2 regions of the Polaromonas sp. DSP2-3-2b2 genome follow, and region 1 is predicted to be linked to the other one. Evidence: predicted binding sites of a transcription regulator. Region 1 holds the regulator's gene; the other holds the start of a gene.
The links. Region 1 encodes NrdR, which represses ribonucleotide reductase genes. Its sites were predicted from a motif close to CACNANATNTNGTG; they were not measured.
Positions count from the first base shown of each region.

Region 2: ACP7AD_RS14705 (ribonucleoside-diphosphate reductase subunit alpha) is a predicted target of NrdR. The motif match lies at 2,640-2,653, and genes of this name have one in related genera.

Region 1 covers NZ_JAFCTH010000018.1:34,017-40,703, forward strand. Annotated here, with positions in the region: gene ACP7AD_RS14240 (transglycosylase SLT domain-containing protein) at 1-782, shown strand, start outside; ZMP/ZTP riboswitch at 823-954, shown strand; gene glyA (serine hydroxymethyltransferase) at 1,014-2,258, shown strand; gene nrdR (transcriptional regulator NrdR) at 2,359-2,808, shown strand; gene ACP7AD_RS14255 (ATP-binding protein) at 2,960-4,210, shown strand; partial or broken gene ACP7AD_RS14260 (transcriptional regulator NrdR) at 4,235-4,405, shown strand; gene ACP7AD_RS14265 (GspH/FimT family pseudopilin) at 4,493-5,089, shown strand; gene pilV (type IV pilus modification protein PilV) at 5,118-5,603, shown strand; gene ACP7AD_RS14275 (PilW family protein) at 5,649-6,687, shown strand, end outside.
Region 2 covers NZ_JAFCTH010000019.1:58,094-64,780, reverse strand. Annotated here, with positions in the region: gene ACP7AD_RS14705 (ribonucleoside-diphosphate reductase subunit alpha) at 1-2,498, opposite strand, end outside; gene ampD (1,6-anhydro-N-acetylmuramyl-L-alanine amidase AmpD) at 2,941-3,540, opposite strand; gene ACP7AD_RS14695 (sigma-54-dependent transcriptional regulator) at 3,527-4,969, opposite strand; gene ACP7AD_RS14690 (ATP-binding protein) at 4,976-6,589, opposite strand.

The DNA of each region.
Region 1 (6,687 bases):
GCAGTTTTGCCCTTTTGGGCCTGGTCGTGGCCTTTGCGGTGGTCACGCTGATGGCCCGGCCCGACCTGCGCGACGCAGGCGAGGTCAAGCTCATGGCCTGGCTGCAGGAACGACGCGCACCGGTGGTGGAACCCGCAAGCTTCACACCCAGGGAACCGGTGGTGGCCGAGCGTCCGGTTGTTGACAAGCCCAAGGCCTTGTCGAGCCAGCAGGCGGCAGTTGCCTCGTGGATCAGCAAGAAGTATTCGGTAGCGCAGGAGCCGGTCGGAACGCTGGTGGCCGAAGCCTTCGAGATTGGCCACAACGCCAAACTCGACCCGACGCTGATCCTGGCGATCATGGCCATTGAATCGGGTTTCAATCCATTCGCCCAGAGCCCGGTGGGCGCGCAGGGCCTGATGCAGGTGATGACGCAGGTTCATCATGACAAATACGCCAAGATCGGCGGCAGGCTCGCCGCCTTCGACCCGGTGGCCAACCTGCGTGTCGGTGTCAAGGTGCTGCAGGAGTGCATCACACGCGCCGGCTCCATCGAAGGCGGGCTCAAATACTATGTGGGTGCCGCCAATCTGGAAAGCGACGGCGGCTATGCGAGCAAGGTGATGGCCGAACGCGCCCGCCTGCTGGACGTGGTCGGCGGCAAGCGCCCGCCCACGACCACGCGTTACGTTGCAGCACCAGCACCAGCGCGAACCACGTCAGTCTCCTTGCCAGCCGAGACGCAGACCCCGTCCTCTGACCGCAAACTTTCACAGGATGTGGCGCAACTGGACCAGTCCTGATGGCTTGAGAACTGACTGGACAAGCACCCTGCGCTACACTAGCGCGGTGCGCGACTGGCGATAGGCACCGGGGTTTTACAACCATCGGTGCGGACGTGGGACACCACGGGGAAGCGCACCGTTTGCGGCTATTTGGCCAAAAAGCGTTCAGCCGTTCGCCTGGGCAGCCCTTGCTTCCTCTGCTCTTAAACAGAGCCAAAGGACAAGGAACCGAAGTCTTGAAGGACTGCCATGTACCACCGCAACATTCTCATCGAACAGACCGACCCAGAAATCTTTGCCGCCATCCAGGCTGAAAACGCCCGCCAGGAACAGCACATCGAGCTGATCGCCAGCGAAAACTACGCTTCGCCCGCCGTCATGGCCGCGCAAGGCTCGCAGCTCACCAACAAATACGCCGAAGGCTACCCCGGTCGCCGCTACTACGGCGGTTGCGAACATGTCGATGTCGCCGAACAGCTTGCCATCGACCGCGTCAAGCAAATTTTTGGCGCCGATGCCGCCAACGTGCAGCCGCATTGCGGCGCGTCGGCCAACGAAGCCGTGTTCCTCGCCTTCCTGAAGCCCGGCGACACCATCATGGGCATGAGCCTGGCCGAAGGCGGCCACCTGACGCACGGCATGTCGCTCAACATGAGCGGCAAGTGGTTCAATGTCGTGTCTTACGGCCTGAACGACAAGGAAGAAATCGACTACGACGCGATGGAGCGCAAGGCCCACGAAAGCAAGCCCAAGCTGATCATTGCGGGCGCTTCGGCCTACAGCCTGCGCATTGATTTCGAGCGTTTCGCCAAGGTGGCCAAGGACGTCGGCGCGATTTTCCTGGTGGACATGGCGCATTACGCCGGTTTGATTGCCGCCGGCATCTACCCCAACCCGGTGCCGCATGCCGACGTGGTGACGTCAACCACGCACAAAAGCCTGCGCGGCCCGCGCGGAGGCATCATCCTGATGAAGGCCCAGCACGAAAAGGCCATCAACAGCGCGATTTTCCCCGGCCTGCAGGGTGGCCCGCTGATGCATGTGATTGCCGCCAAGGCCATCGCCTTCAAGGAAGCCATGTCGCCCGAGTTCAAGACTTACCAGCAGCAAGTGTTGAAAAATGCGCAAATCGTTGCTGAAACGTTGACCGAGCGCGGCCTGCGCATCGTCAGCGGCCGCACCGAAAGCCACGTCATGCTGGTCGATTTGCGCGCCAAGGGCATCACTGGTAAGGAAGCCGAAGCCGTGCTGGGCAGCGCCCACATGACGATCAACAAGAACGCCATTCCGAACGACCCGGAAAAGCCGATGGTCACCAGCGGCGTGCGCATTGGCACCCCGGCCATGACGACGCGCGGCTTTGGCGACGAGGAAGCGCGCATGACGGCCCAGCTGATTGCCGACGTGCTCGACAATCCGCGCGATGCGGCCAACATCGAAGCGGTTCGCGCTAAGGTTCATGCCCTGACCAGCCGGTTTCCGGTTTACGGCTGAACGCCATGAAGGGCGCGACAGCTATTAATTCAATAGCTGCTTGCGCCCGTGGTTGTTGCGCAAACGGCCTGAAACGCTTAAGAACCTGCGCGGGGGACTTATGAAATGTCCTTTTTGCGGCCATCTTGAAACCCAGGTGGTCGAAACCCGGATTTCAGAAGACGCCGACTTCATTCGCCGCCGCCGCCAGTGCGCAGCCTGCGAAAAGCGCTTCACCACCTACGAGCGCGCCGACGTCAGCTTTCCGTCCATCGTCAAGAAAGACGGCCGCCGCACCGACTACCAGCGCAGCAAGATTTTGGGTTCTATGACCCTGGCGCTGCGCAAGCGCCCGGTCAGCACCGCCCAGATCGATGCAGCGGTCGAGCAGATCGAGGAAAAGCTGCTGAGCCTGGGTTTGCGCGAGGTGGCCTCCAGCCGCCTGGGCGAACTGGTCATGCTAGAACTCAAGAAGCTCGACAAGATTGCGTACATCCGCTTCGCCAGCGTGTACCGGAGTTTTGAGGATATCGATGAGTTCAGGGCGATGGTGGATGAGGTTGGGCGGTAGGCTTGGTATCTACGGGACCTTAAGATGAGTCTTTCACATTTTCAGGCTTCTAAATTTCCCAATTTAACGTCCTTGCATTCCCAATTTCACGACTTTAAATTCCCTGATTTACGTTGATGGATTCCCAATCGCACGGTACTATCGTGCATCCATGAACGTCCCTGCCCCACTCTATTCAAGGCACATCGAAGCACGCGTCGCCGAGGCCCTGACAGACACGCCCGTCGTATTAATCGCCGGTCCAAGGCAAGCCGGCAAGACAACACTGGTACGCCAGATGGCTGGCCCAGAGCTACGCTACCTCACGCTTGACGATGAGCTGACTCTGCTGGCCGCAAGGGAAGACCCAGTGGGGATGATTCGCAGTCTGGATAGAGCCATCATTGATGAAGTCCAGCGAGCTCCGGCTCTCCTGCTTGCCATCAAGAAAACCGTTGATGAGGACAGGCGCCCCGGACGCTTCCTGCTGACGGGGTCGGCCAATTTGATGGCGCTGTCCGCCGTGGCGGATTCGCTGGCCGGGCGGATGGAAACCCTGATGTTATTGCCCCTGTCGCAAAGCGAGATGCACGGCACCACCCTCAACTGGCTGGACAGCGCCTTTGCCGGTCATCTCCCCAAATTGTCCACTCCATTGGTGGGAGAGGCGCTGGTAGAAGCGGTGCTGCGTGGCGGTTACCCTGAAGCTGTTTCAGGCGCCACACCGCGCCGGCGCACGGCTTGGGCTCGCCAGTACATCGACGCCATCATCCAGCGCGATGTGCGCGATGTGCGCGATGTGGCGGGTATTGACCGAATTGACCAGCTGCCCCGCTTTTTGCGAGCATTGGCACATGTTTCAGGCCAGATGTGCAATTACACACAATTGGGCGGCCAGGTCGGGCTGGATCACAAGACGGCAGCCCGATATGTCAGCATATTTGAACAGATGTACCTGCTCAAGCGAGTCAATGTTTGGGCCATGAACCGGCTCAGCCGGGTGGTAAAAACCCCCAAGGTGCAGTTCATCGATTCTGGCCTGATGTCCACCCTGATAGATCTGACACCCGCCATGGTGGCGCAGGATCGCAGCCGGTTTCGTCATGTGCTGGAAACCTTCGTGTATGGGGAACTGCTCAAGCACGCCACAAGCGCCGACGGCGACTACCAACTGCTTTACTACCGCGATCACGATCAGTTCGAAGTCGATGTCGTCATCGAAAACGCAGTTGGCCAATTGATTGGGGTGGAGATCAAGGCTACGGCTTCGGTCAGGCAAGCCGATCTGCGCGGTCTCAAACGGCTGGCGAATATTGCTGGAGACCAGTTCAGGTTGGGGGTGATTCTCTACGATGGCACTGAAACACTGCCACTTGGGGAGAGCCTCTGGGCTGTGCCGATTTCAAGCTTATGGGGGCAATAGCACCTTCAACGCTGGCCTCATCGGCAGCTGCTGAACCTCGGCCTGCGCGAAGTAGTTTTTAGCCGCCTTGGCGAACTTGTCATGCTGGAATTGAAAAAGCTCGACAAGATCGCCTATATCCGCTTCGCCAGCGTTTACCGGAGTTTTGAGGATATTGACGAATTCAGGGCGATGGTGGATGAGGTGGGGCGGTAGACGGTCCTGACAGTCAAACCGACGGGAGGACAGCCGGTGGCGACAAACGGACTCGTTTGCCTCGTTACATCTGAATAAACTTGAAGCATGTTCACACACTCTGCTAGGCTGCGCAGCTCCACCAAAGGGTTCACCCTAATTGAATTGTTGGTGGTGATTGCCATCGTGGCGATTCTCGCTTCACTCGCGGTGCCTAGTTTTCAAGGCCTGATCGCGTCATCCAACCTCACATCCACCACCAACGATTTGATTGCCACCTTTGCGCGCGCAAGGTCAGACGCAATTCGCCGGGGTAAGCGCGTCACTGTCTGTATGAGCGCCAACGGTACGCAATGCACCACAACAGGTGAATGGTCGCAGGGGTGGATCACGTTCAACGATAACGACCACAGCGGCGCAAGCGCAAAGGTCGATACCACCGACGAAACCATCACTGCCATCAGCCAGGCACTGACAAATAACATCATCATAAAAACCAACTTACCTTCTTATGTTTCTTTTAGCTCCGATGGACAAACAAAACTAATGGATGGAAGCTTTGGAGCGGGCACTCTTCGTGTCTGCAGCAGCTCAACCGCACTCACAAACGACACACGCTCAAGAGATATCGTGATCAATTCTGTAGGGCGAGTTAATGTCGTCAAAAAAACTGGTGTCGCAGCTTCTTGCCCAGCGCCTACCTAAAACTGATGTCGAGGCTAAGCAAATGCTTATGAAACCCAACTCTTTAAAAACCCAAAGTGGTGCTAGTTTGATAGAAGTTCTGGTGGCGTTGCTAATCACCAGTTTTGGCCTGCTTGGGATGGCCGCCCTGCAAGCGCGCGCCATCAAGGGAAATCAGAGCAGCATGCAAAAAACACAAGCCGTGGTGATGAGCTACTACATCCTGGACGCCATGCGCGTGGACCGCGCCAGCGCCAAAGCATTGGCTTACAACACCGGTTCGCTGAACGCGGATGGCAAGATCGGGCCAATTTGCAATCCTGCAGCCGTGACTGGGACTACCTTGGTCAACAACAATCTCAGAGACTGGATAACCTCGCTCCAATCTGAGGTAAAGACCACAAAAGCAAACGAATTCACCTGCGGCGCGGTGTTGTGTGATGCGGACGGCAATTGTCGCGTTCAGGTGAGTTGGAATGACGAAGGTTTGGGTGGTTTGGGGGCGCAAATTGTCGAAACCTTTTCCAGGCTTTAAGGCATATCTATGAACCACTTAAAGCCTTGTAGAAACCAGCCAAGCATGAAGTGCAACACCGCTGCGCCAGAGCAACGCCAATACCAACGTGGTCTAACCCTGATCGAACTGATGATCTCGATGGTACTGGGCCTGGTCATCGTTGGGGGCGTGCTCAGTATTTTCGTCTCGACCAGTCAAACAGCCAAGGTCAACGACAACTTAATGCGCATCCAGGAAAACGCCAGAACTGCGTTTGATTTGATGGCGCGTGACCTCCGGGAAGCAGGTCAAAACCCATGTGGCTCTAAATCAGTGGCCAATGTGCTGCGCTCATCTGGTGCGATTCCGGTTTGGGCCGATTGGAATTCAGGCACCCTGCGTGGCTATGACAACACCCAAGACGAAACGGGTATAAAAGCTTTTGGCACAACGACCAATGCCCGAGTTTCTGGCACAGATGCTGTTTTGGTGATGAGAGCCGATCAAGACGAAAAGACCATTGACATACATGACATTGCCACTACGCTGATCACACTAACATCTGCTTCAGGTTTTCAAGAGAATGATATTGCCTTAGTGTGTGACTCACTAAGTTCAGCCATATTCCAGCTCTACGATGCATCGCCCCATAGTGGAGCGGGGAAAGGCAAGAACCTCGATCACAAAGCAGATGTCACTAACATGAACTGCAGCAATTTTCTTGGCGCAACACCACCATTTGCAACTTGCCCGACGGTAGCCAAGAAATTCGCCCCAACACCAGCCACACCAGAGCCTGGCTTTGTGGCCAAACTGTATTCGTCATTCTGGTATATAGGCAAAAGCGAAAGCGGACAACGCTCCTTGTATAGAAGCACAATCACGAGGTCTGGTACGGGGGGGAAAACCATCATCATGTCACCCGATGAGATGATCCCCGGCGTGCAAGACCTGCAAATCACCTACCTCACCAGAAACGGCACAACCGGCATCCTTGCCAGCGATTGGGTGGCGGCCACTGCAGTCACTAACTGGCCTGATGACAACGCCACCGCACAAGTCGTCGCGGTCCGCATCGACCTGACATTGCAGACCACCGACAACGTCAGTACCAGCCAGACCC
Region 2 (6,687 bases), on a different contig from region 1:
TCGATGGGGCGCAGCGAACCATCGAAGTGTTTCAGGTCAACGACCATCACGTCATCCCAAAGACCGAGCTTTTTCAGGTCGCGCACCAGGTAATGATTGATCACGGTGAACTCGCCCGACAAGTTGGACTTGACCGACAGGTTGCCAAAGCACGGCTCGATGCAGGCATCGACGCCGATGATGTTGGAAATCGTCGCGGTCGGGGCAATTGCCACGCAGTTGGAGTTGCGCATGCCGTCCGTGGCGATCTTCTGGCGCAGCGCGTCCCAGTCGAGCGTGGAAGAGCGGTCCACTTCCACATAGCCGCCGCGCTCCTTGGCCAGCATATCGAGCGTGTCGAGCGGAAGGATGCCCTTGTCCCACAGCGAACCCTTGTAGCTGGCGTACTGGCCGCGTTCCCGGGCCAGTTCGGTCGACGCCCAATAGGCGTGGTAGCAGATCGCTTCCATCGACGTGTCGGCAAACTCGACGGCGGCCTGCGAGGCGTAAGGCACGCGCATCTCGTACAGGCTGTCCTGGAAACCCATCAGGCCCAGGCCGACCGGGCGGTGCTGCAGGTTGGAATGGCGTGCTTTTTCCACGGCGTAGTAGTTGATGTCGATCACGTTGTCCAGCATCCGCATGGCCGTGGTGATGGTTTTCTTCAGCTTGTCGTGGTCGAGCGCGCCGTCCTTCAGATGCTGGACCAGGTTGATCGAGCCGAGGTTGCAGACCGCCGTTTCGGTTGCGCTGGTGTTGAGCGTGATCTCAGTGCACAGGTTGGACGAATGCACGACGCCGGCATGCTGCTGCGGCGAGCGGATGTTGCAGGCGTCCTTGAACGTGATCCAGGGGTGGCCGGTCTCGAACAGCATCGACAGCATCTTGCGCCACATATCGGTGGCCTGCAGCTTGCGCGAGGGTTTCAGTTCGCCGCGCTCGGCGCGGGCTTCGTAGGCCACATAAGCTTTTTCAAACTCTTGGCCGTACTTGTCGTGCAGGTCGGGCGTGTCGGAAGGTGAGAACAGCGTCCAGCTGCCTTTTTCCATCACGCGGCGCATGAACAGGTCGGGAATCCAGTTCGACGTGTTCATATCGTGCGTGCGGCGGCGGTCGTCGCCGGTGTTCTTGCGCAGTTCCAGGAATTCCTCGATGTCGAGGTGCCAGGTTTCCAGGTAGGCACAGACCGCGCCCTTGCGCTTGCCGCCCTGGTTGACCGCCACGGCGGTGTCGTTGACGACCTTCAGGAAAGGCACGACGCCCTGCGATTCGCCGTTGGTGCCCTTGATGTGGGCGCCCATGGCGCGCACCGGCGTCCAGTCGTTGCCCAGGCCGCCGGCGAACTTGGACAGAAGGGCGTTTTCCTTGATGGCGTCGTAGATGCCGCCCAGGTCATCGGCCACGGTGGTCAGGTAGCACGACGAGAGCTGCGAGCGCAGCGTGCCGGCATTGAACAGCGTCGGCGTGCTCGACATGAAGTCGAACGACGACAAAATTTCGTAGAACTCGATGGCGCGCGCTTCGCGGTCGGTTTCATTGAGCGACAGGCCCATGGCCACGCGCATGAAGAAAGCCTGCGGCAATTCGATGCGCTGCTTGCGCACGTGCAAAAAGTAGCGGTCAAACAGGGTTTGCAGGCCGAGGTAGTCGAATTGCAGATCGCGCTCGGGCTTGAGCGCCGCGCCAAGGCGGGCCAGGTCAAACTGCTGGAGCTTTTCGTCGAGCAGTTCGTTTTTCACGCCCTTGGCGATGAACTCGGGAAAGTAGCTGGCATAGCGAAGGGCCATCGCTTCATGGTTGACTTCCTCGCCCAACACTTCCCGGCGGATGGTGTGCATCAGCAGGCGCGCGGTGGCGTAGGTGTAGTCGGGGTCTTTCTCGATCAGCGTGCGGGCTGCCAGGATGGATGCCTTGTAAACCTCGTCAATGGGCACGCCGTCGTAGAGGTTGCGCATGGTTTCCGAAACAATCGGGTCGGGCTTGACGTCGGCGCCAAGGTTGGCGCATGACGCCTCGATCAGGGCCTGCAGGTTGCGGATGTCCAGTGCCACCTTCTTCCTGCCATCCATCACGTGCAGCTGCGGCACGGCAGGCATCTGGTCTTGCAACTGTTTGGCGCGCTCCTGATTGTGCTTTTCGCGGTACAGCACATAGGCACGGGCGATTTCATGGTGACCGCCACGCATCAGGCCAAGTTCAACCTGATCCTGCACATCCTCGATGTGGAAAGTGCCACCGCTGGGGCGTGAGCGCATCAGGGCACGAACGACCGCCTGGGTCAGAGTTTCGACGGTTTCACGAACGCTGACCGAGGCTGCGCCCTGTGTGCCATGCACGGCCAAAAAAGCCTTCATCATGGCGACGGCGATCTTGCTAGGCTCGAATGCCACGACCGAGCCATTGCGGCGAATGATCTGGTAGTTGGCCAGCGCGCCGGAAACAGGCAGATCGGTGTTGTTGACAGAGCTGCTGACGGGAACACTGGATGAATGGGGCACGGCGTAAGGTGCTGTTTGCATGATTTCCTCTGAATTTGTTGTGGTGAACAAGTGATATGCGGGATCAGTAAAAAGAAGAAGCTGTCGAAAACCAGCGGTTCGATGGACTGGTTTTCTCTTCAATTTCGTGAACAGACCCAAAGGGACTGATTGATGATTAAGCACTATACCTAGTGTCTGAAGCCGCTGCAACCACTACCGGTAGTGTATCGCCGCCGAGTGTTATAGCTGCCTGACCTCGCTTTTTTTATTATTTTTGACAACGTCAAGGCGACCTGGTTTGGTTGTGAAACCGCGCTCAGGCCTTATGAAGTCAGGCTTTTTGACAACAGGCCAAGCGCTGGCGCGGCTTTCCGCCGGTTTTGCCTTGCAGACGCTCATAAAGACTCGACAGGCATGGCTTGCAGGACTGGTACGTGCGGCTGACTACACAGGCCTGGAGCCGGTAAAAATGAGAATTTCCTCAAGCAAGTCTGGGAAAATAACGATTGGGCAAAGCCAGGGAATCTTGTAACAAAAGCCAGTCGAATCCAGGTCCCGGGTCAAGTTTTCGCCCCGGCGCAATATGCTCATGACCGGCGATATGCGTCACCGGATAGGCTTGGAGGATCGCTGCGCACAGGCTGGCAAGTGTTTCGTACTGCGGCACTTCAAAAGTGCTGCCTTCAAGGCCTTCAAGTTCAATGCCAATCGAGTCGTCATTGCACTGGCTTCGCCCACGGTAAGCGGAGTGTCCGGCATGCCAGGCACGGTCGTCGCAGCCGACAAATTGCCAAAGATCGCCTGCGCGGCTGATGAAAAAGTGCGCTGAAACTTCAAGCCCCCGGATGCCCTGGAAGTAGAGATGCGCGTCCCAGTCGAGCTGATTGGTGAACAGGCGCTGCACATTGCCATTGCCGAACTCCCCCGGCGGCAGGCTGATCGAGTGAATCACGACCAAATCAATCTGCGCGCCAGCCGGACGTTGATTGGCGTTCGGCGACGCCATGGCCCGCGCATGCCGGTACCAGCCGTGCTGCCACAAGCCGGTATCCGGCGGTGGGCATGCTTCAGGCAAGGTCATCGAGAGTTTCAGCCGCATCGCTCTCGCCCGGCGTTGTAATTTCCAGGCGTGCGATGCGGTAGCGAATCTGCCGCAGGCTCAGGCCCAGCCGGATGGCTGCAGCCGTGCGGTTAAAGCCGGTTTCCTGCAATACCCTGACCAAGATGCTTCGCTCTTGCTGATCCAAAAAGTTCTGGAGATTTTCCGGAACGGCAACAGGCTGCTCGGGTAGGCTGTCAACCTGCGTCAGACTGTCTTCGCCCAGGGCAACGGCCCGATGCAGGATATTTTCCAGTTCACGGACATTGCCGTTGAGCGGCAGTGAACGCAGATGGGCCAGCACCGCAGGATTCAGCACGGGCATGTCCAGGCCGGACTCCTGGCAGATCCTGGCCAGCAGGGCATTGCAAAGCGCTGGCAAATCGTCCAGCCGTTCGCGCAGCGGCGGCACCGTGATCTCGATCACATTGAGCCGGTAATACAGGTCCTGGCGAAAGCTGCCGGCCTCTACCCCCGATGCCAGATCTTTGTGGGTGGCGCTGACGATGCGCACATCGACCATGTCTTCCTGCGGCGAGCCCAGCGGCCGCACCGTGCGTTCCTGGATCGCCCGGAGCAGTTTGGACTGCATGGCCAGCGGTAGGTCGCCGATCTCGTCGAGAAACAGCGTGCCGCCCTTGGCGGCCTGAAAGTAGCCCAGCCGGTCCTGCACCGAGCCGGTGTATGCGCCTTTGCGCGCGCCAAAAAACTCGGCTTCCAGCAGGTTTTCGGGAATCGCGCTGCAGTTGACGGCCACGAAGGGATGGGCCGCGCGGTGACTGCAGCCATGCACGGCGCGCGCCACCAGTTCCTTGCCGGTGCCGGACTCGCCGCGTATCAGCACCGGCGCCATGCTGCCGGCCACCTTCACGATGCGCGATTTCACCGCACGCATCACAGGCGTTTCACCGACCAGCTTTTGCAGGATGGCGGCTGCATCAGCCGGTTTGCCAGGCGTTGGCGCGGCGGCGCCGGGCATCGCGGTGCGGATATCGGTCTTGACAAGGGCCTGCCTGACGTTTCGGGTTTCCTGCACGGCCGACGCCACCACACTGCGGAACTGCTTGAGGTCAACCGGTTTGGTGAGGTAGTCAAAGGCACCGGCCTTGAGGGCCTCGACCGCATTTTCAGCCGAACCGTGCGCCGTGATGACCACGCAGCGTTCTGTGCGCTGCTGTTGGGCCAGATCGCGCAGCAATTCAAGCCCCAGCCCGTCAGGCAGACGCATGTCGGTGATCACGGCATCGAACCGGGCCGCTCCAAGATGTTCCCGTGCCTGCTCAAGCGAGCCGGCGGCTTCTATCAGGTAGCCCTGCCGAAGCAGGGTCAGCTCGTACAGGGTGCGCAAGTCGGGCTCGTCGTCAATGATCAAGATGCGGGCGGGCAAAGAAACAGGAGCTTGCGAATTCATGATTTTTCAGACAAGGACGGAATCCATGTTCGGCAACTCGGTGCGCACGCGCTGTGAAACAGGATGGAACATAACGAAAAATTCATTTCCCTGGATATTTTCCCGCAGCACCCGCTGGTAACCAATCTGTGCGCCGTAGCGCTCGCACAGTTCGCGGCAGATATACAGGCCCAGACCGGTGGAGCGGCTTTCGGACGAGAAAAACGGCTCGAACAGGTGGGCCTGGACGGTTTCCTCCAGCGGCTGGCCATCGCTCCAGACCGCCAGCCTGGCCTGGCCTAGTGCCACCAACTGGGTACTGACTTCAAGCCCCTGGGCGGCGCCACTGGTGTAACGCAGGGCATTGTCGAGCAGGTTGAGCATCAGGCGCCGCAAATGGTCGTCGTCAAAGCCGACTTCCGTGCCGGCGCTGTCAGTGCGGATACGCAATTGTCCGGATGCCGAATTTTGCCGGGCCCAGTCATTTGTGATCCGCCGTGCCGCTTCATCAAGCCGCACGCAGGTGGTCTGCGGTGCCGGAATCTCCTGCTGCGCACGCGATATATTGAGCACTTCATCGACGATTTTTGCCAGGCGCTGGGCGTTTTGGCCAATCATGCCGGTGAGCTGGCGCTGCCCTGCATCCTGCAGGTCTTCTTCAAGCAGCGCATTGGCCTGTGCGATGGCGGCCAGCGGGTTGCGGATTTCATGCGCCACCGCAGCCAACATGCGCCCCATGGCGGCTAGTTTCTCGATGCGAACACGCGCCTCCATTTCGCGCAGGTCTTCCACAAACATCACGCACAAGCTTTCATGCGGGCCGTCGCTTGAATCGGTCAGGCGGGAACGAACCTGCAGGCGTCTGGCGTTCAGGCCAGGATGGACGAGGCTGATATTGCTTTCCTGTCCCGACTGTTGCGCAAAAGTGTGCTGCATCAGCTCGACCAGCGGTTGCCAGGCTGTTTGCGCAGCCAGCTCGAATGGCGACGGGTAAGAAGTTTCCTGCGCAGCCAGCAGACGCCGCGCCGCAGGATTGGCCGAGCGCACGAAGCCCTGGCCATCCATGACCAGCACGCCTTCGGCAAGCGTGGCAACCACGAGTTCATTGACCTGTATCTGCATGCGGGCAGCCGACTGACTTCTCTTGGCCAGCTTTTCTTCCCGCGCCAGCCGCACTGCCAGCTGGTTGGCAAGCAGGGCTACCAGAAAAAAGCCGGAACCGCTCAGCGCGGCCTGCAAAAGACGCGAGTTGACATCGCCGCTGCCTTGCACGGCACTCCACACGGCATCGGCCAGCAGAACAACAGTGACGCTGGCTGCCGTGCCAAAAGCCAGCAGAATCGGGCCGAGCACCGAAGCCAGCAGCACAGGCAGAGCAAACAGCGGCGTGTAGTTAAGAGGGCTTGCCTGAAAGAAATTGAGCAGCCCGAACGCCATCACATCCACGCCAATGGTCAACACCCACAGGCCGTCAAACGTGCGGGCCGGCGGGCGGGGATACGCCCAGAGCCGCACGGCCAGCGTTGCGCCAAGATAGGCGATACACACCGCCAGCGTCCAGTGGTTCAACGGCGTACCCAGGGCCTGGAGCGCCTTCTGCAAGATGACCAGCACGGCTGCGATGGCGACGCGGGCATTCATGAACACCCCCCACAGGCGACCAAAGGAGCCCCGCGCAGTTTCCGACTCCCAGGCGCCAGCCGCGTTTTTCGCTGTGTTTCGCCAGAACAGCACTGGCC